Regions from separate parts of the Streptomyces sp. NBC_01257 genome, predicted to be linked through region 4. Evidence: riboswitches for the same ligand, from Rfam matches in the RefSeq annotation. Region 4 holds a riboswitch; each other region holds the start of a gene.
What was found. A riboswitch is a leader RNA that binds a small molecule or an ion and turns the genes downstream of it on or off. The one in region 4 is predicted to bind cyclic di-AMP.

Region 1: linked by a shared signal. The riboswitch ahead of OG408_RS24255 (C40 family peptidase) and the one ahead of OG408_RS20860 (M23 family metallopeptidase) in region 4 are both predicted to bind cyclic di-AMP.
Region 2: linked by a shared signal. The riboswitch ahead of OG408_RS04835 (transglycosylase SLT domain-containing protein) and the one ahead of OG408_RS20860 (M23 family metallopeptidase) in region 4 are both predicted to bind cyclic di-AMP.
Region 3: linked by a shared signal. The riboswitch ahead of OG408_RS15885 (transglycosylase family protein) and the one ahead of OG408_RS20860 (M23 family metallopeptidase) in region 4 are both predicted to bind cyclic di-AMP.

What each region holds. Positions count from the first base shown of each region.
Region 1 is NZ_CP108472.1:5,568,023-5,573,218, reverse strand. It holds gene OG408_RS24265 (M23 family metallopeptidase) at 1-994, shown strand, start outside; gene pcrA (DNA helicase PcrA) at 1,094-3,532, opposite strand; cyclic di-AMP (ydaO/yuaA leader) riboswitch at 3,792-3,957, shown strand; gene OG408_RS24255 (C40 family peptidase) at 3,956-5,125, shown strand.
Region 2 is NZ_CP108472.1:1,097,158-1,102,353, reverse strand. It holds gene OG408_RS04850 ((2,3-dihydroxybenzoyl)adenylate synthase) at 1-250, opposite strand, end outside; gene OG408_RS04845 (isochorismate synthase) at 247-1,464, opposite strand; gene OG408_RS04840 (2,3-dihydro-2,3-dihydroxybenzoate dehydrogenase) at 1,527-2,315, opposite strand; cyclic di-AMP (ydaO/yuaA leader) riboswitch at 2,998-3,183, shown strand; gene OG408_RS04835 (transglycosylase SLT domain-containing protein) at 3,187-4,068, shown strand; gene OG408_RS04830 (FG-GAP repeat protein) at 4,264-5,196, shown strand, end outside.
Region 3 is NZ_CP108472.1:3,741,299-3,746,494, reverse strand. It holds gene OG408_RS15890 (transglycosylase family protein) at 1-728, shown strand, start outside; cyclic di-AMP (ydaO/yuaA leader) riboswitch at 1,030-1,203, shown strand; gene OG408_RS15885 (transglycosylase family protein) at 1,208-1,948, shown strand; gene eno (phosphopyruvate hydratase) at 2,235-3,515, shown strand; gene OG408_RS15875 (FtsB family cell division protein) at 3,632-4,102, shown strand; gene OG408_RS15870 (DUF501 domain-containing protein) at 4,169-4,702, shown strand; gene OG408_RS15865 (Ppx/GppA phosphatase family protein) at 4,863-5,196, shown strand, end outside.
Region 4 is NZ_CP108472.1:4,835,167-4,840,362, forward strand. It holds gene OG408_RS20845 (hypothetical protein) at 140-541, opposite strand; tRNA gene OG408_RS20850 (tRNA-Met) at 858-931, shown strand; gene OG408_RS20855 (PP2C family protein-serine/threonine phosphatase) at 1,093-2,307, shown strand; cyclic di-AMP (ydaO/yuaA leader) riboswitch at 2,595-2,749, shown strand; gene OG408_RS20860 (M23 family metallopeptidase) at 2,761-3,960, shown strand; gene OG408_RS20865 (aldo/keto reductase) at 4,122-5,066, shown strand; gene OG408_RS20870 (PrsW family intramembrane metalloprotease) at 5,115-5,196, opposite strand, start outside.

The DNA of each region.
Region 1 (5,196 bases), 730 kb from region 4:
GTACGAGACGCATGAAGCGCACGAGACGTACGCGGCCTACGGGACGTACGAACCGCAGGCCTCCTTCGATCCGTACGAGTCCTACGCCCCCGAGGCCGCTCCCACCCCCGAAGACGCCCCCGAGGCGGAGGCCGAGGCGGACGACCACGCTCAGGCCCACGACAGCGCGGCCCCGGACCCGGATCCCGTCCCGGGCGACCGCCACCGCACCGCGGCCCGCCCGGTCACCCGCGGCGGTGGCGGCAGCCGCAGCCGGCGGCGCTCCCCCGCGAAGCGTTCCGCGCTCCTCACCGTCGCCGTTCCCTCCGCCTGTGTGATGAGCGTGGCGGGGATCGCCGCGGCCTCCGTCGGCGGAATGGGCGGTGGCGAGGAGAAGAAGCAGGACGACACGATGTCCATGGCGGCCGCCGACCCCGGCACGGTCAAGCCGGTCGCGGCCAACAACAAGCTGGACACCCAGCTCGCCAACCTCAGCGCGGACGCGGAGAACTTCGCCGACCGCGCGAGCCGCACCCAGGAGCGCATCGACCTGAAGGAGCGGCAGGCCGCCGAGAAGAAGAAGCGCGAGGCCGAGGCCGCCCGCAAGGAGGCGCTGCGTCCCAAGTACGTGATGCCGGTCAAGCAGCACGGCCTCAGCGCGTACTTCGGCCAGGCGGGCGTCAACTGGATGTCGGTGCACACGGGCATCGACTTCCCCGTGCAGTACGGCACTCCGGTGATGGCCGCGACCGACGGCACCGTGCGCACGCAGTTCAACACCGCCTACGGGAACATGGCCATCGTCACCATGGCCGACGGCACCGAGACCTGGTACTGCCACCTCAGCAGCACCCGGATCCGCTCGGGCTCCGTCAAGGCCGGGGACGTCATCGCGTACTCCGGCGACTCGGGCAACTCGACCGGCCCGCACATGCACTTCGAGGTGCGGCCCGGTGGCGGCGCGGCCATCGACCCGCTGCCCTGGCTCCGCAGCCACAACGTCGACCCGACCTGAGACCGGCCGGCCCAGGCCCCGCCCGAACCGCCCGAACCGGCCGGAGCACGACAGCGGCCGGAGGGCGGGGCCCGGAGCGCGGAGCGCCCCGGGCGCGCGCTACAGCTTCTCGACCGGTGCGTACCGCAGCAGCAGCTTCTTCGGGCGTTCGTCCCCGAAGTCGACCGTGGCCTTCGCCTGGTCCCCGATGCCCTCGACCGCCGTCACCGTGCCCAGACCGAACTGGTCGTGGGTGACCCGGTCGCCCGCCACCAGCGTGATCGTCGGCTTGTCCGAGGTCCGCCGGGTCGCGAAGCCCGAGGGGCCGGAGCGGGCGCGGGACGCGGAGAGCGACGAGGTGATGCCGGACGTCGGTCCCGCCGGGGCCGCCATCGGGCCCTTGCGCTTCCACTCCAGGTGCTGGTCCGGGATCTCCTCCAGGAACCGCGACGGCGGGTTGTACGAGGGCTGGCCCCAGGCACTGCGCATCGCCGCGCGGGTGAGGTAGAGCCGCTCGCGGGCGCGCGTGATGCCGACGTACGCCAGCCGGCGCTCCTCCTCCAGCTCCTTGACCTGGCCCAGCGCCCGCATGTGCGGGAAGACGCCGTCCTCCATGCCGGTCAGGAAGACGACCGGGAATTCGAGGCCCTTCGCGGTGTGCAGCGTCATCAGCGTGACGACGCCGGAGCCGTCCTCGTCCTCGTCGGGGATCTGGTCGGCGTCGGCGACGAGCGCGACCTTCTCCAGGAACTCGGCGAGCGTGCCCGCGCCCTCCTCCTCCGCCCGCTCCTGCTCGAACTCGAGGGCGACGGACGCGAGCTCCTGGAGGTTCTCGATGCGGGTCTCGTCCTGCGGGTCGGTGGACGCCTGGAGTTCGGCGAGGTAGCCGGTCCGCTCCATGACGGCCTCCACCACGACCGCCGGTCCGGCGCCGGACTCCACGATCGTGCGGAGCTCCTCCATCAGGGTGTTGAACCGCCGCACCGCGTTCGACGAGCGGGCCGCCATGCCGTACGCCTCGTCGACCCGGCGCAGTGCCTGCGGGAAGGAGATCTTCTCGCGCATCGACAGGGCGTCGATCATCGCCTCGGCCCGGTCGCCGATGCCGCGCTTGGGCACGTTGAGGATGCGGCGCAGGGGGACGGTGTCCTCGGGGTTGGACAGGACCCGGAGGTAGGCCAGGACGTCCCTGACCTCCTTGCGCTCGTAGAAGCGCACTCCGCCGACGACCTTGTAGGGCAGGCCGACCCGGATGAAGATCTCCTCGAAGACACGGGACTGGGCGTTCGTCCGGTAGAAGACGGCGACGTCTCCCGCCTTCGCGTCCCCGGCGTCCGTGAGCCGGTCGATCTCGTCCGCGACGAACTGCGCCTCGTCGTGCTCGGTGTCCGCGACGTAGCCGGTGATGCGGGCGCCGCTGCCGGCGTTGGTCCAGAGGTTCTTCGGGCGGCGGCTCTCGTTGCGCTCGATGACCGCGTTGGCCGCCGACAGGATCGTCTGCGTGGAGCGGTAGTTCTGCTCCAGCAGGATCGTGGTCGCGTCCGGGTAGTCCTCCTCGAACTGGAGGATGTTGCGGATGGTCGCGCCGCGGAAGGCGTAGATCGACTGGTCCGCGTCACCCACGACGCACAGCTCGCCCGGGGCGTCGGCCTCGCCGGACGGGCCGACCAGCTCCCGTACGAGCGTGTACTGGGCGTGGTTGGTGTCCTGGTACTCGTCGACCAGGACGTGCCGGAAGCGGCGGCGGTAGTGCTCGGCGACATCGGGGAACGCCTGGAGCAGGTGCACCGTCGTCATGATGATGTCGTCGAAGTCCAGGGCGTTGGCCTCGCGCAGCCGGGCCTGGTAGAGCGCGTAGGCCTGGGCGAGCGTCTTCTCGAAGCCGTCCGTCGCCTGTCCGGCGAAGGTCTCCTCGTCGATCAGCTCGTTCTTGAGGTTCGACACCTTGGCCGTGAAGGACTTGGGCGGGAAACGCTTCGGGTCGAGGTCGAGATCGCGGCAGACCAGGGCCATGAGGCGCTTGGAGTCGGCGGCGTCGTAGATCGAGAACGACGAGGTGAAGCCGAGCCGCTTGGACTCGCGGCGCAGGATCCGCACGCACGCGCTGTGGAAGGTCATCACCCACATGGCGTTGGCCCGCGGGCCGACGAGCTGCTCGACGCGCTCCTTCATCTCGCCCGCGGCCTTGTTGGTGAAGGTGATCGCCAGGATCTGGCCGGGGTGCACCCCGCGCTCGGCCAGCAGGTGGGCGATGCGGTGGGTCAGCACCCGGGTCTTGCCCGAGCCGGCCCCGGCGACGATGAGCAGCGGGGACCCGGCGTGCACGACGGCGGCGCGCTGCTCGGTGTTCAGCCCGTCGAGCAGCGCGGCGGCGTCGATGACCGGGCGGTGTGCCCCGTCGCGGTAGTACGCCTCGCGGGGCGGCGGGGGGCCGTCGAACACGCCCGCGAAGAGGTCCTCCGGCACCGCTTCGGGTGCGGAGTCCTCGGGGGGCGGCGGGGGCCCTTCCTCCGTGTGCTGGAGGCCGGTCAGGAAGCTGTCGTCAAAGAGGCTGCTCATCGCCTCCCGAGTCTAGGCGTGCGCACTGACACTCCGGGCCCGAGTGACGAACAGCGCACCCGCGGCCGGGCACGCAGAGCGAGTGCCCGACCGCGCCGGGTGGACGGTCCCCCGGCCCCACCTGCCCCGCGACACCCCGCGACGCCAAGGTCACGAAAATGTATCGGGCATATCGAACATCAACCTTCACAGGGACACCATGAGTTGGCTAGCGTGCTCGTTCGGGCGGCCCGTACCCCCAGAGGCGATCCACGCCGAGCGGGCGTCCACGCCGAATCCGGGCTGCTCCCGCAGAAGTCCGGAACCGGGGACCCACACGCAACACCGGGGTGAATCGGTCCGCATCCCCCACCAGGACCGTAGGGCAGCCTTCCGTTCCGCCCGAACCCGACAGCTAACCCGGTAGGCGGTCCACGGAAGGAGATGCCGGCCTTGGCGTCGCATCGCAAACCACGCACCCGCGTGCGCACCACCGCCCCGGCCGTCGGGCTCACCTCGGCCGCGCTGGCCTCGGTGACCCTGCTGTCCTCGCAGAGCGCGCTGGCCGCCCCGGCGCCCAAGCCGAGCATCGAGGACGTGCAGAAGAAGGTCGACGACCTGTACCGGCAGGCGGGTACGGCGACCCAGCAGTACAACCAGGCGAAGGAGGCGACGACCGGGCAGCGCGCCAAGGTGGACACCCTCCTGGACGACGTCGCCGCGCGCACGGCGAAGCTGAACGAGGCGCGCAGGACGCTCGGCACCTATGCCGCGGCCCAGTACCGCGACGGCGCCCTTGCACCGACCGCCACCTTCTTCCTGGCCAACGACCCGCAGTCGTTCTTCGACCAGACGCACCTCATGGACCGGATGGGCGAGCGCCAGCAGCAGGCCGTCACGGACTTCCGTACGCAGCAGGCGAAGGCGTCCAAGCAGCGGGCCGAGGCGGTGGCGAGCCTGGAGACGCTCACCGAGTCGCAGGCGACGCTGCGCACCAGCAAGCAGAACGTGCAGACGAAGCTGACCGAGGCCCGCACACTGCTGTCGAAACTGACCGCCGAGGAGAAGGCGCGGCTGGCCGAGCTGGAGCGCAAGAAGGAGGCGGAGGCCAAGCGCAAGGCGGCGGAGCTGGCGAAGAAGCAGGCAGCCGCGAAGGCCGAGGCCGAGCGCAAGGCCGAGGAGGCCGCCAAGGAGGCCGGCAGCGGCACGGGGACGGGCAGCGGAACCGGGACCGGCACAGGTTCGGGTTCGGACGCCGACGCCTCGACCAAGGCCGAGAAGGTCCTCGCCTTCGCCCGGGCGCAGATGGGCAAGCCCTACGTCTGGGGAGCGACGGGCCCGTCCTCGTACGACTGCTCGGGGCTCACCCAGGCCGCCTGGAAGGCCGCGGGCGTCGACATTCCGCGGACCACCTGGGACCAGGTCAATGTGGGCACCCGGATCGCCACGGAGGATCTGCAACCCGGTGACCTGGTGTTCTTCTACGACGACATCAGCCACGTCGGCATCTACAAGGGCGACGGGATGATGATCCACGCGCCGAAGCCGGGGGCGAACGTGCGCGAGGAGTCGATCTACTACATGCCGATCTACGGGAGCGTGCGCCCGGGCTAGGACGGCACCGCACACGAAGGGCTGTGGCCCGGACCGCCGGGGTCCGGGCCACAGCCCTTCGTGTGTCCGTG
Region 2 (5,196 bases), 3.7 Mb from region 4:
GGTCGCCGCTGGAGATGCCGCGCGCCGTGAACCCGGCGGCCAGCCGGGCCGCGCGCTCGTCGAGTTCGGCGTACGTCCAGGCGCGGCGCCCGTTCGCGGGGTCGACGACCGCGACGCGGTCACCGTGGGCGGCGGCGCGCTCCCGGAGCACGCCGGTGAAGGTCTCGCCGCGCCAGTGCCCCGCCGCGCGATAGCGCTCGGCGAAGGCGGCGGGCCAGGTGGGGGCGTCGGTCCGCGGGCCGGTGCTCACAGTGCGGCCCCCACGGCGCTGAGGAAGGTGCGGAACTTCGCACCGGTCTCCGCGGTCTCCGCCTCCGGCGACGAAGCGGCCACCACACCGGCGCCGGCGAACAGCCGCAGCGAGCGCCCCTCCGCCTCCGCGCAGCGGATCGTCACGACCCACTCGCCGTCGCCGTCCGCGTCCTGCCAGCCGACCATGCCGGTGTAGGCGCCGCGGTCGAAGGGTTCCGACTCCGCGATGACGGCGCGGGCCACATCGGTCGGGGTGCCGCACACCGCGGGCGTCGGATGCAGCGAGGCGGCGAGGTCGAGGGAGGAGACGCCGGGGTCCGCGAGCGTGCCGGTCACGGTCGTCGACAGGTGCCACATCGCCGCGGTCCGTACGAGTGTGGGGTGTGCGGGGACGTCCAGGCTCACGCAGAAGGGGGCGAGGGACTCGCGCACGGCGTCGACGACGACGGCGTGTTCGTGCAGGTCCTTGGGGGACTCGAGCAGTGCGGCCGCGCGCCGCACGTCCTCGGCCAGATCATTGCTGCGCGGTGCGGAACCCGCGAGGGGGTTCGCCGTGAGCCGGCCGGCTCGACGGGCGACGAGGAGTTCGGGGCTGGCCCCGATCAGCGTGCGGTCCGGGCCGGTGGGAACGGCGAAGGTGTAGCCCTTCGGATCGTGCTGCGCCAGCCGGCGCAGCATGGCGGCCAGGTCGAGGTCGCGCGAGGACGTCAGTTCCAGGGTGCGGGCGAGGACCACCTTGTCGAACTCGCCCGCGCGCATCCGCCGGACCGCCGATGAGACCGCCGCGGCGTACGCGCCGGGCTCGGGGACCTCCCGGGTCTGCCAGGTGCCGGGTTCGGCGGACGGGCCGGGAATCGCGATCAGCGGGTCGTCGCACAGGGCCGGTGCCCGGCGCACCGATCTCGGGACCGCGAGCGAGGGCGGGGCGTCCGGGGCGAAGGGCAGTGCGCCCATGACGATCGGTGCGGGATCCCCGGCCCGCCGCCGCGTTTCGAGCACTTCCCGGACACGTACGCCCAACGGCCGTGAGTCATCCGGGACTTCGGCGGAGGTGCCGGTGCCGAGCAGGGTGTGACGGGCCGAGGCGAGGAATCGGTCGCTGCCGGGCCGGTAGGCGTCCAGCAGCGCGGTGGCCGCGCCGGGGGAGACGTGCGGTGCGGGGAGCGGGACGGCCCGGTCGGGGGCGGTGGGAACGCGCAGTGAGGCAGACATGTCTTCTTGTCTCCAGTGGGGGAGGGCTGCGAGCCGCTGTGAAGAGGTGCCGGGCGGGCGGTTCACGCCCGCAGGGTGGCGCCGCCGTCGACGTAGAGGTCGTGCAGGGTGATGTGGCGGGCGCGGTCGGACACGAGGAAGGCGACGGCGTCGGCGATGTCGGCCGGCTCGGCGATCCGGCCCAGCGGTATGCCCGTGCGGTAGGCCGCCCCGTCGCCGTCGATGACCCGTCGGGCGGCTGCCTGCTCGTCGCCGGGCGGCCACATGCCGCGCTGCATCTCGGTGAGGGTCGAGCCCGGTGACACGGTGTTGCAGCGGATGCCGAGGGGCGCCAGTTCGAGGCCGAGGCACTTGGTGAACATGACGGCCGCGGCCTTCGACGCGGCGTAGGCGGCCATGTCCGTGCGGGGTATGCCCGCCGCGTTGGACGCGACGGTGACGATGCTGCCGCGGCCCCGCCCGGCCATGCGGCGCGAGACGGCCCGCGAGACGTGGAACACGCCGTTCGTGTTGACGGCGAAGGTGGCCGCCCAGTCCTCGTCGGTCAGTTCGGAGACCGGTGAACACCGCAGTACTCCGGCGACGTTGACCGCGATGTCCAGGGGGCCGAGTGTGTCCTCGGTCCGGGTGACGAGTGCCTCGACCGCTGCCGCGTCCGTGACGTCGAGCGTGTCGGCCGTGACCCGGTCGCCGTACGTCCGGGCGAGTGCGGTGACGCCCTCGGGGGCGGCATCCGTGGCCAGGACGCGGGCACCGGCCCCGACGAGGGCATGAACCACCGCTTCACCGATCCCCCGGCCGGCCCCCGTCACGAGGGCGAGCCGGCCGGTGAGTTCCGGTACGGGGCTCACCGGGCCGTCGCCTTCCGGACGCCGGCCGGACAGGACGTCACCGAGGACCGGACGGGACCGGGGGAGGGGGAGGTCGAATTCGGCGGCATGGCCTGGAATCTCCGTTCACGTTCGGCTGATGGGCTGGTCCGGGCGGGCGCTCCGCGCACCGGATGGCTGCGGAGCACGGGAGTTGACGCTGTTTCAGGGCAGGGGCAGCCGCGAGGCCACCCCAACCCGTCCGGGCTTACTTAGGTTAGGCTAACCATACGTGGATCGGGCAAGGGGGACGGCCCGGAATCGAACTCCACTCCGCCGGACTCCGGCCCGTTTCGGGGCGCTCGGGTGAGGCGCCGCGGCGTGCCTGCCGAGGTGCCGGAGGTGAGCCCACGCGATGCCAGATGTCCTAATTGCTGCTATTTGAGCTAATAGTCAACTATGCGACTCCGAGCCACTTTTCGACGGGTCATGGATTCTGAATCCCGAGCAAATCGCCCCTTTCGGGCGCAGTGGTCAGCATCACGTTTCCGGCCGTGGACGTGGAAGCGGAAGCTTCGGTTCCCTGTCGCGCCAAGAAAGTTGACTTCTCCGGATGCGGCTGAAGATGAGCATTTCCTTTGATTGATCTTGCAAATCAATTGTGATCAGCAATTCGGGACTTGTTACGCCCGGCGTTTCTCGCTTACGGTCACCGTCAATCAATCCGGATGGAACGCCGAATCCTGCCGCCGTCCGGGAACCCGACCCACTCACGTACGGCAGGAGCGGGGGACCCAGGTTTGCCGCCGGTCCGGTATCCGGAGCGGCTAGGGGTGAAGTCGCCATGTGCGGCCGGACATCTCCAGTCCGAACCCGACAGCTCACCTCGCAGGCGGCGGAGAGGAAAAGCGCCATGCCCATCAAGGCCAAGCACCGTCGTTCCAAGTCCAGCTCCCTGACCCGCGGTTTCATCGCCGTGAGCACGGGCGGAGTCGTCCTCGCGCTCCCCATGATCGTCGCCGGATCGGCTTCCGCCGCACCGTCGCAGTCGGTCACCGTGGAAAAGGCCGCAGCCCCGACTTCCGTCGCTGCCAAGGAAATTGCGGTCCGCAAGACCGAGACCACCACCTATTCCGTGGTCTCCGGCGACTCGCTTTACAAGATCGCCCAGGGGCATTCCCTCAGCGGCGGCTGGGAGCGTCTGTACAAGGACAACCGGAGCGCGGTCGGCGGCAATCCCGACCTGATTCTTCCGGGCCTGAAGCTGACCATCGGCGCCAAGTCCGCGGCCACCGCGCCCAAGGCCGCGACCGAGACCGAATTCAAGACGGAGAAGAAGGCCGACAGCGCCTCCGACGCCTCGGCCGGCCGCGCCGCGACCGCCGACCGCGCCGACCGCTCCGAGCGGACGACGGCGACCCCCGTCGCCGAGAAGACCGCCGCGACCACCCCCGCGCAGAGCGCGACGGCGTACACCGACGACCTCGACGGCTGGATCAAGGAGTCCCTCGCCGTCATGGCCGAGCACGGCATCCCCGGCAGCTACGACGGCATCTACCGCAACGTCATCCGTGAGTCCTCGGGCAACCCGCAGATCGTGAACAACTGGGACTCGAACGCCGCGGCCGGTACGCCGTCCAAGGGCCTCCTCCAGGTCATCCAGCCCACGTTCGACGCGTACCACGTGGCGGGCACCTCGCTCGACATCCTGGACCCGGTCGCCAACATCACGGCCGCGTGCAACTACGCCGCCGCCACGTACGGCTCGATCGACAACGTCTTCGGCGCCTACTGATCCACCGCGGATCCGCCCCCGGGCGGAGCCGTGAGCAGGGGTGGAAGGGAGCGTAACCGCTCCCTTCCACCCCTTTTGCCGTGCGGTACAACCCTTGTGCGCCAGGGGCGGTCCAACAGGGCGCCAGGAGGGAAACGGGCTCTTCCCGGCGTACCCCCGGACTCGCCCGGTCATCCTTGAACCGAGGAGCCGCTCGTGCGCACCTACCGTTCGGCCGCCGTGGTCGCGGCCTCATTCGTCCTGATGGCGGGGGCCGCCGTCGCGGCGCCCTCCGCCCACGCGGGCACCCCCGGCGGAACGCACGCCGACGACCGCAACACCGACTTCAACGGTGACGGACACGACGACGTCCTCATCGGCGCGCCCGGCGGGACCGTCGGCGGCAAGCAGGGCGCCGGCTACGCGACCGTGCAGTACGGCGGGCCGGGCGGCATCGACACCACCCGGGGAAGCGTCCTCAGCCAGAACACCGCGGGAGTACCGGGCGCCGCCGAGGCGGGCGACGGCTTCGGCCGCGCCCTGGCCACCGGCGACCTCGACGGGGACGGGTACGACGACGCGGTCGTGGGCGTGCCCGGCGAGGACATCGAGCCGCTGACGGACGCGGGCGGCGCCGTCGTCCTGTGGGGCTCCGCCCAGGGGCTCTCCGGCACGGACAGCGACTGGCTGCAGACGGCGGAGCCGGTCGCCGGCGGCCGGTTCGGCAGCGCGCTCGCCGCGGCGCACTTCAGCCCCGACATCCCCGGCGACCAGCTGGCCGTGACCGACCGCACCGACTTCACCCTGTTCCAGTACGCCCCGGGAACCCGCCGGAACGCCACGTCGAGCAGCAGCCACATCCCCGGCACCCCGGGGCGAGAGATCGCACCCCGCGCCCTGACCACCGGCGACTACGACGGCAACGGCCTCGCCGACCTCGTCATCTCCGGAGTCACCGTCGGCGACGAACCGGGCCACGGCTGGTCCGCCGTCCTCCTCGGCGAGGTCCAGGGGCTCCGCTACGACCACGATCTGCGCGGCGGCCCGGCCGTCGCCACCGGCGACATCGACGCCGACGGCTACGACGACCTCGTCACCGGCGAGCCGGCCGGCCCCGACGACGGCGGCGCGACGACGACCGGCGGTGTG
Region 3 (5,196 bases), 1.1 Mb from region 4:
AGGTCTGGAAGTCGTACGGCGGCGAGTCGTACGCCGAGCGTGCCGACCTCGCCAGCCGCTCGCAGCAGATCGCCGTGGCGGAGAAGGTCCTGGAGGACCAGGGGCCGAAGGCGTGGCCCAGCTGTGCGGTCATCTCCGGTCTCGTCGCGGACAGCGGCCTGCCGGGTGTGGACCCGGGCACCACGCCCTCCCCCGAGCCGTCCGGCAGCACCGACCCGTCCGCGGACACGGACCCGTCCGCGGGGACCGGTGCGTCGGACGACGCGGCCGGTGACGCGGCCGGTGATGCGATGAACCCGTCGGACTCGGCGGACGACGCGACCGACGACGCGACGGACGGCGGCGGGAAGGCGGACGCCTCGGCGTCCCCGTCCGCCACGCCGTCCACCACGCCCTCGGACGACGCCTCGGACCCGGCGAAGGAGAAGAGCGGCAAGCACCGCGGCGCTCCGGCCCCCGAGGAGACGCGGCAGACCGGTGGCGGCAGTGACCGGGACTCGGGGCGGCATGCCTCGCGCGGCAGTGGTGACGCACGCGACACGGGCGCCCCGGCCGCCGACGGGACGTACACCGTCCGCGCCGGCGACAACCTGTGGGCCATTGCTGATGCACAGAAGCTGTCCGGCGGCTGGGCCGCGCTGTACGAGGCCAACAAGGCCGAGGTGGGGTCCGATCCGGACCTCATCCTGCCTGGCCAGAGCCTCGATCTCGGCGTGAAGGCCGAATGAGCGCAGTCTGATGATCAGCTGAAAACACCCTGAAAACTGGGGTAGTTAAGAGGCCTATGTCCCACTTTCGACTAAGTGAGACATGGGTCTCTTTGCGTGAACTGGCGTGTCTTGTCCGGGAGGTCCGCCCGCATCCGTTCCCACCTGCGGAAACAGTCGTTCTTCGGATGCAAGTAAGGGCTGTTTATCCGGTATGTCCATCTTTGAATGTGGGGGTTGCGTGTGTTTACGGTCGGAACCGCTCGCACCGCGGGCCCCGTCGACCGTCACGCCGAATCCTGCCGTCGGTCGAAGGGAACAGACGCGTAAAGCGCCGTAGGCAGGAGCGGGGGACCCAGGTAGGCGCCGGGCCCGGTCGTCGAACGCGACGCATCGGGAACGGCTAGGGGTTAAGTCGTGCGCTAGGACGCACGACCGGGCAACTCACTTGGCCCGAACCCGACAGCTCACCTCGTAGGCGTCGGTGAGGAGAAGTCTCGATGCTGCTCAACAGCAAGGGCAACAAGCACCGTCGCCCGTCCAAGGCCGTCCGTATCGCCACGCTCGCCGGTGTCACCGGTGCCGCCATCGCCGTGCCCCTGATGGGTGCCACCGGCGCCTCCGCCGCCTCCGTGTCCACGTGGGACGCCGTCGCCCAGTGCGAGTCCGGTGGCAACTGGTCCATCAACACCGGCAACGGCTACTACGGCGGCCTGCAGTTCTCGCAGTCCAGCTGGGCGGCCGCCGGCGGTACGCAGTACGCGGCCCGCGCCGACCTGGCGACCAAGTCGCAGCAGATCGCTGTCGCCGAGAAGCTCCTCGACATGCAGGGCCCGGGCGCCTGGTCCTGCGCCGGTGCCGGCAACCTGAGCAACGACGGTGTCGACCCGGGCGTCGACACCGGCTCCTCCGCCGCCAAGACGGAGGCCGCGCCGAAGACCGAGGCCGCGCCGAAGCAGGCCGAGCCGAAGAAGGCCGAGCGCACCGAGGCCCCCGCCACCAACCGCTCGGACCGTTCGACCGCCCCCAAGGCCGAGTCGAAGACGGTCACCACCCCGACCGGCAAGAAGGTCAAGAAGGGTGACGGCGAGTACAAGGTCGTCACCGGTGACTCCCTGAGCGAGATCGCCGCCGACCACAAGGTCGAGGGTGGCTGGAAGCACCTCTTCGAGCTGAACAAGGACATCGTCAAGGACGCCGACCTGATCTACCCGGGCCAGCAGCTCCACCTGACGAAGTAGTCGCGATCTCTCCTCGCTGAACACTCCGGCCGCCCCGGCCCGGCGCGCACCTTCCCCCCGTGCGTGCCGGGCCGGGGTCGGCCGGTTTCGGCGCTGATCGTTCAACTGTTGTAGTTACTTGCCAGTAAATTTCTGGAGCTTTGCCCTGCTATGCCTGCCCTTGGGTCCTTTTTCGTCCCAGGGGACGGGCGGTCGGCCGACTGAGGCGGCCGGGCCGGTTAGGCTCTTGTCGCAAGGCCAAAGTGACCCTGCACAACCAGCGTCATATCCCAGAAGGAGATGCCTCGTGCCGTCCATCGACGTCGTCGTAGCCCGGGAAATCCTCGACTCCCGCGGAAACCCCACGGTCGAGGTCGAGGTTGGCCTCGACGACGGCAGCACGGGCCGTGCTGCCGTCCCGTCCGGCGCCTCCACCGGTGCGTTCGAGGCCATTGAGCTTCGCGACGGAGACCCCAACCGCTACCAGGGCAAGGGCGTCGAGAAGGCCGTCCTCGCCGTGATCGAGCAGATCGGCCCGGAGCTCGTCGGCTACGACGCGACCGAGCAGCGGCTGATCGACCAGGCGATGTTCGACCTGGACGCCACCGAGAACAAGGGCTCGCTCGGCGCCAACGCCATCCTCGGCGTCTCGCTCGCCGTCGCCCACGCCGCCTCCGAGGCCTCGGACCTGCCGCTGTTCCGCTACCTCGGTGGCCCGAACGCGCACCTGCTGCCCGTCCCGATGATGAACATCCTCAACGGTGGGTCGCACGCCGACTCCAACGTGGACATCCAGGAGTTCATGATCGCGCCGATCGGCGCGGAGTCCTTCTCCGAGGCCCTGCGCTGGGGCGCCGAGGTCTACCACACGCTGAAGAAGGTCCTGAAGACCAAGGGCCTGTCCACCGGCCTCGGCGACGAGGGCGGCTTCGCGCCGAACCTGGAGTCGAACCGCGCGGCCCTCGACCTCATCGTCGAGGCCATCAAGGAGGCCGGTTACGCCCCGGGCAAGGACATCGCGCTCGCGCTCGACGTCGCCGCCTCGGAGTTCTACAAGGACGGCAAGTACGAGTTCGAGGGCAAGTCCCGCTCGGCCGCCGAGATGACCGAGTACTACGAGGAGCTCGTCTCCGCGTACCCGCTGGTCTCCATCGAGGACCCGCTGTACGAGGACGACTGGGCCGGCTGGAAGGTCATCACCGACAAGCTCGGCGCCAAGGTGCAGATCGTCGGCGACGACCTCTTCGTCACCAACCCGGAGCGCCTGGCCCGCGGCATCGAGGAGGGCTCCGCCAACGCCCTGCTCGTCAAGGTCAACCAGATCGGTTCGCTGACCGAGACCCTGGACGCCGTCGAGCTGGCCCAGCGCAACGGCTTCAAGTGCATGATGTCGCACCGCTCCGGCGAGACCGAGGACGTCACCATCGCCGACCTCGCGGTCGCCGTGAACTGCGGCCAGATCAAGACCGGCGCCCCGGCCCGCTCGGACCGTGTCGCCAAGTACAACCAGCTGCTGCGCATCGAGGAGATCCTCGACGACGCCGCGGTGTACGCCGGCCGCTCGGCGTTCCCGCGCTTCAAGGGCTGACCGCACAGCAGGCCCGGTAAAGCCCGGCGGGGTCAAGTGCCCCGGCCTCCGTCCGTCCCCGCACTCGGTCCCGTACCGTGTGCGGGGACGGACGTGCGTAATGGGGAGGCGGAGACATGGCCGCGAAGGACCGGGACCGGTTCTCCACCGCGACCCGGCTGCGGCTGCTCGGCGAGCAGACCGCGGCCCGCGTCTACCGGTCCCAGAACCGCCGCCAGGCACGCCGCTCCCGGCTCACCGGCCGGGCGGCCTTCCTGGCCCTGGTGGTGTGCTCACTGGTCGTCGCGCTCGCGTACCCGATGCGTCAGTACGTGTCGCAGCGCGACGAGATCGCCGACCAGGAGCGGCTGGCGCAGGAGGCCGAGGCCCGAACCGAGGAGCTGCGCGACGAGAAGGCGCGGCTCCAGGACGATGCCTACGTCAAGCGGCTGGCCCGCGAGCACCTGCACTACCTTCTTCCCGGGGAGACCGGCTACACCGTGGTCGACCCCGACTCGGTCAAGGAGCGCAACGGGAAGCCGGAGGAGACCGACCGGCCCTGGCACTCCAACCTCTGGGACGGCGTCGACAGCGCCGACCGCGGCTGAGCCGCGCCCCCTTCCGTACATCTGCAGAACCGCAGTTCGAGCAGTCCGATCAGACCCTAGGCAGGCATGGAAACGCCCCCTCCCCAGACCGAGTCCACCGCGCCCACGGACGCGGACATCGCCGCGTTCCAGCAGCAGCTGGGGCGCCCGCCGCGCGGCCTGCGCGCGATCGCGCACCGCTGCCCGTGCGGCAATCCGGACGTGGTCGAGACGCAGCCCCGGCTGGAGGACGGCACGCCGTTCCCGACGACGTTCTACCTGACGTGTCCGCGTGCGGCGTCCGCGATCGGCACGCTGGAGGCGAACGGGGTCATGAAGGAGATGACCGAGCGCCTCGGTACGGACCCCGAGCTGGCTGCGGCCTACCGGGTCGCGCACGAGGACTACATCGCGCGGCGTGACGCGATCGAGGTGCTGGAGGGCTTCCCGAGCGCGGGTGGCATGCCGGACCGGGTGAAGTGTCTGCACGTGCTCGTGGGGCACTCGCTGGCCGCCGGGCCGGGGGTGAACCCGCTCGGGGACGAGGCGATCGCGATGCTGCCGGAGTGGTGGCGCAAGGGGCCGTGCGTCTCGCCGTGCGGCGCGCCGGACGAGGGCTGACGGTCCGTACCCGGGGGCGCTGCCCCCGGACCCCCGCTCCTCAATCGCCGGAGGGGCTTGGATGGTGGCGCTGCCCCTGGCCCCTCCGTTCCTCAATCGCCGGAGGGGCCTGGACGGGGGCTCCGCTCTCGGGCCCCGCTCGCTGGATTCTGGAGTTCTCATGACGCGTGTAGCTGCCATCGACTGCGGTACCAACTCGATCCGTCTGCTGGTCGCGGACGCCGACCCCGGTACGGGGGAGCTCGTCGAGCTGGACCGGCGGATGGAGATCGTCCGGCTGGGCCAGGGCGTCGACCGGACCGGCCGGCTCGCCCCCGAGGCGCTGGAGCGGACCTTCGCCGCGTGCCGGCGGTACGCGGAGGTGATCAAGGAGCACGGTGCGGAGCGGATCCGTTTCGTCGCCACCTCCGCCTCCCGGGATGCCGAGAACAGGGACGACTTCGTCCGCGGGGTGCTGGACATCCTGGGCGTCGAGCCCGAGGTGATCAGTGGTG
Region 4 (5,196 bases):
CTCGCCCGTTGGCGTGGCCCGGCATGGGCCGGGCGGGGGAGGGCGGGGTGCGACGTGGTGTGGCGGGGCGCGCGGTGGCCGCTTCTCCTGTACCCGCTACTGGCAACTTCTCCTGTGCTGGCCGCTTCTTCGGCAGCGGCTACTTCTCCGGTACGGAGACTGGGGCCTCGGCGTCGGGTGTGCCGGTGGCGGGTTCGGCCGGCTCGGCCTGCTGCGGAATCCCGGAGGCGTCCGAGGCGGGCGCGGGCGCGGTCTGCGCCGCGTGCGCGACCGTCGTGGTCTTCCGGATGTGCATCAGGAGTCCTATGAAGCCGGCGAGGAAGCCGCTGGCCAGACCCGATATCGCGTGGTTGACCGCGTTGACCGACTCGCTGTCCGGAAGCCCGATGGCCGCGTAGTTCACCGCCGCGCTCATCAGTGCCCCCATCACGCCGCCGATGAGGCCGCTGACGGCGGCGGCGCGTACGGGAGAGGGCGGGGCGGCCGGGGCCGCCGGGGCGGAGGTGGCGGTGGGGGCAGGAGTGGTGAGCGGTGCGGTCATCGTCGAGGGCCCTCCAGACAGGCTGCGATGGAGACCGGGAGCGGCTCACGGGCGCGGCGGCATGCGCGCTCCAGGGACTGCTCGCACGGGCAGCCCACCGGTCCGGAGGGTGCAGCAGACACCTTGCGGCAGAACACGTGTTCCTCGCAACACCTTCTCGGTTTCAACACTTTGACGTTCCGTCGGGGTGTTCGCGGGGGTGTGAGGTGGTGGCAGGCCAGTGCGTGCGGGCGGGGCGTGGCGGGCGGCCGGTCAGGGGTGCGGGGGCGGAGTGGTCATGCGCGCCTCGAACATGCCGTAGAGTTGTGTTTACCGACGCGGGGTGGAGCAGCTCGGTAGCTCGCTGGGCTCATAACCCAGAGGTCGCAGGTTCAAATCCTGTCCCCGCTACTGAAGAATCAGGCCCGGCATGCATACAGCGTGCCGGGCCTGATTCGTTTGTACGTCGCCGGGCCGTCGGCCCGGCGACCGGCGGGACCCGCACCGCGCACGTACCCCCATTGGCCGACGTGGAGTCGCCCCGCGACCCCGCTCCGGGAAGCCTGGAGGTGGTGCGCGGTACCGTCCGCGGCCGTGGGTGCGCCGGGCAGGAGACCAAACAGGTGGGGAAGCGGGAGAAGCGGCGGAAGGGGCGTGCCGGGAGCGTGCGCGCCCGCCGGTTCGTCCGGGCGCTGCCGGCACTGATGATCATCGGTGGCGTGGCGTTCGACCTCCTCACCCCGCCCGCCTTCACCGCCATCCCGCTGTTCGCGGCGGCCCCGCTGATCGCGGCGCCCTTCTTCTCGCTCGCCAGCACCGTTCGGACCGGCATCGCCGCACTGCTGGCCGTCGCCGGGGTGCGTCTCTACGACGGCCATGTGATCCGGGTCGTGCCCTCCATCGAGATGCTCACCGTCCTCACCGTCTCCGTCCTCGCCGTGGTGATCAACGGCGTCGTGCGGCGCAGTAACGAGCAGCTGGCCTCGGCCCGCGTCATCGCGGAGACCGCGATGCGGGCGGTGCTGCCGACGCCGGCCGAGCGGATCGGCGGACTGCACGTGGCCGCGCGGTACGAGGCGGCCCAGGCGGACGAGTTCGTCGGCGGCGACCTCTTCTCGGTCACGGACACCCCGCACGGGGTGCGGCTGGTGGTCGGGGACGTGCGCGGCAAGGGGCTGGACGCCGTGGAGGCGGTGGCGGTGATCATCGGGGCGTTCCGGGAGGCGGCCGAGCAGGAGGAGACGCTGGAGGGCGTGGCGGAGCGGCTGGAGCGTGCGCTGGCGCGCGAGTCGAGCCGGCGCGGCGGTCTCGACGCGGTCGAGGGGTTCATCACCGCGGCGCTCGCGGAGATCCCGCCGGGTTCGGCCCGGGTGCGGATCGTCAACCGCGGCCACCCCGAGCCGCTGCTGCTGCACACGGACGGGGCGCTGGACGTGCTCGGCCCGTCCGTGCCCGCGCTGCCGCTGGGCATGGACCTGGGGGTGTGGCCGGACCGGGCGGACGAGTGGGAGCTGCCCGCCGGGTCGACGCTCCTCTTCTACACGGACGGCCTCTCCGAGGCCCGTAACACCGAAGGGGTCTTCTACGACCCCGCCGAGCGGTTGCGCGGACGGATCTTCCCGGGGCCCGAGGAACTGCTGTCCGCGCTGACCGACGACGTCCGGCTGCACACGGGTGGCGAGTCGACGGACGACATGGCCCTGCTCGCGGTCCTGCGGCCCGCCGAGGGCCAGCCGGACCGGCGGACGACCGTGAAGATCGTCGGTCTGGGCGACGGCTCCGGCTGAGCGGGTGGCCGCCGGTGCCGGCGGCGGGGGACGGTACGGGAGGGCTCCGGCCGCGGATACCACTGTCCGTAACTGAAAGACAGCCCTCCGCATAACGTTTGACGCAACGTCAGAAAGACGGTATCGCCCGAGAGGCGATCAACTCGCCCGATTCCACCCGGTTGTGTCCCGTAAAGTCCAGGCCAAAGACGTGAACGATCAGTGGGAACGGCTTGGAATCGGACCCGGGTGTCTATTAACGTTCGATAACGCAGCGCGGTTGTCCCTGCCGCCGTCAGTGGCGGCACCGTGCGCGAGCGCCGAATTCCGCAAGGGAACCGGGGAACCACCTACATGGGGTGAATCGGGCATCTCTGTCTCGTTTTCGAGGCGGAGGTACTCGTAGGAGACCTTCCTGCTCCGAACCCGTCAGCTAACCCGGTAGGCGAGAAGGAAGGAAAGGAGTGCGCCCCCGTGGCGTCCAACAAGCCTGCCCCAGAATCTCCCTCCCGGTTCGGGTCCGAGTACGGCAATGACTTCGCGACCGGATCCGCTACCGCTTTCGGTACGGAGTACGGGGCCGACTACGCGACCGACTACGGGACCGATCGGGGCAGCGACTTCACCAACGACTTCCGCGCCGACGGCGTCCGCGTCGATGCCTTCCGCGCCGACGAGGCCGGGGCCGACCGGGCCTGGGAGGAATGGAATCCCACCGAGGAGTCCGTCCGTCCCGTGCGCGGCAAGCACCGCGTCGCCAAGCAGCGCAATGGTCTGGCCCGCAGCTCCACCGTCCTCGGCGTCGGCGTCATAGCGGCCGTCGGTGCGGGTGGCATGGCCACCGCCCAGAGCAAGCCGCCGGTCTCCATCTCCCTACCCGATGCCATCTCGGACAATCTCCCCGACGCCAAGTCCCTTCCTGGCGTGGGCGCACTGTTCGCGGGCGGGACCGAGTCCGCGGCGGACAAGGCCGACGCCGCGATCGCCGCCGCCCCGCTGACGTCCGCCGGCATCACCACCGCCGAGGCCGAGCAGGGCACCACCGACGCGGGCGAGGCGCTCCGCGCCCGCATCCTCCAGCAGGCCGAGCAGCAGCAGGACTCCGCCGACGCCGAGGTCAAGGCGGCCGAGGAGAAGGCCGCGGCGGAGAAGGCGGCCGCCGAGGCGAAGAAGCAGCAGGACGCCGCCGAGGCCAAGATCGCCGCCGAGAAGAAGAAGGCGGCCGAGGAGGCGAAGAAGAAGGCGGAGGCCCTGCGGCTCGCCAAGCTCGCCGCCAGCTACGCCATCCCCACCTCCTCGTACACGATCACCTCGACCTTCGGCGAGGCCGGATCGATGTGGTCCTCCGGCTACCACACGGGCCTCGACTTCGCGGCGCCCACCGGTACGCCGATCAAGGCGATCCACAGCGGCACGGTCAAGTCGGCCGGCTACTCCGGTTCCTACGGCTACCGCACGGTCCTGGAGCTGGAGGACGGCACCGAGCTGTGGTTCTGCCACCAGTCCTCGATGGACGTCAGCATCGGCCAGAAGGTCACCACCGGCGACACCATCGGACGCGTCGGCGCGACCGGCAACGTGACCGGCCCGCACCTCCACCTCGAGGTCCACACCCCGGACGGCACCGGCATCGACCCGATGGCCTGGCTGCGTGCCCGTGGTCTGACGGTCTGAGACCGTTCACCTCCGCCGGTCCTCCGGCCGGACGACGAAACCCCGGCAGCCCTGACGCTCACCCCCCGACGTCAGGGCTGCCGGTCCGTCTCCACGGCGTTCATCCATGTACCTGTACCGGGCATGGAATAGCGGAGCCGGTGGAGCGGGTTGTTCCACCCATGACTTCTCTTCGCACACTCGGTTCCTCCAGCCTTCAGGTCTTCCCGCTCGCCCTCGGGGGCAACGTCTTCGGCTGGACCGCCGACGAGGCGCAGTCCTTCGCCGTCCTCGACGCGTACGCGGCGGCCGGCGGCAACTTCATCGACACCGCCGACTCCTACTCGGCCTGGGTCCCCGGCAACGAGGGCGGCGAGTCGGAGACCCTCATCGGCAAGTGGCTCGCCGCGCGCGGCAACCGCTCCGACATCGTCGTGGCCACCAAGGTCGGCGCCCACCCCTCGTACAAGGGGCTCTCCGCCACCACGATCAAGGCCGCCGCCGAGGAGTCGCTGCGCCGGCTCGGCACCGACCACATCGACCTCTACTACACGCACTTCGACGACGAGACCGTCCCGGTCGAGGAGATCATCACCGCGCTCGACCAGCTGGTGAAGGACGGAAAGGTCCGCGAGATCGCCGCCTCCAACATCAGCCCGGAGCGGCTCCGCGCCTCGCTGGAGTTCTCCGAGCGCGAGGGACTCGCCCGGTACGTGGCCCTGCAGCCGCACTACAACCTCGTCTCCCGCGACACCTACGAGGGTGAGCTCCAGGACACCGCGGCCGCCGCCGGGCTCGCCGCCGTCCCGTACTTCGCCCTCGCCTCCGGATTCCTCACCGGCAAGTACCGTCCGGGCACCTCCGTCGACAGCGCCCGCGCGGGCAGTGCGGCCACGCACCTGGAGTCGGAGCGCGGGCAGAAGGTGCTCGCCGCGCTCGACACGGTGGCGCAGCAGCGGGACGCGGAGATCGCGACCGTGGCGCTGGCGTGGCTGGCCGCCCGGCCGACCGTCGCCGCGCCGATCGCGTCGGCCCGTACGGTCGAGCAGCTTCCCGCGCTGGTGGCCGTCGCCGAACTGCGGCTGACGGACCAGGAGCTCGCGCTCCTCACCGAGGCTTCCGCCTAGTCCGGCTGCCCGGTCCGGACGTCTGGCCCGGCTGCCAGGTCCGGACGTCTAGCCCGGCTGCCCGGGCCCGTTCGGTCCGTCCGACGGGCCGTGCGGCGGGTCGTACGGTGCGGGGCCCGCGTACGGCGGT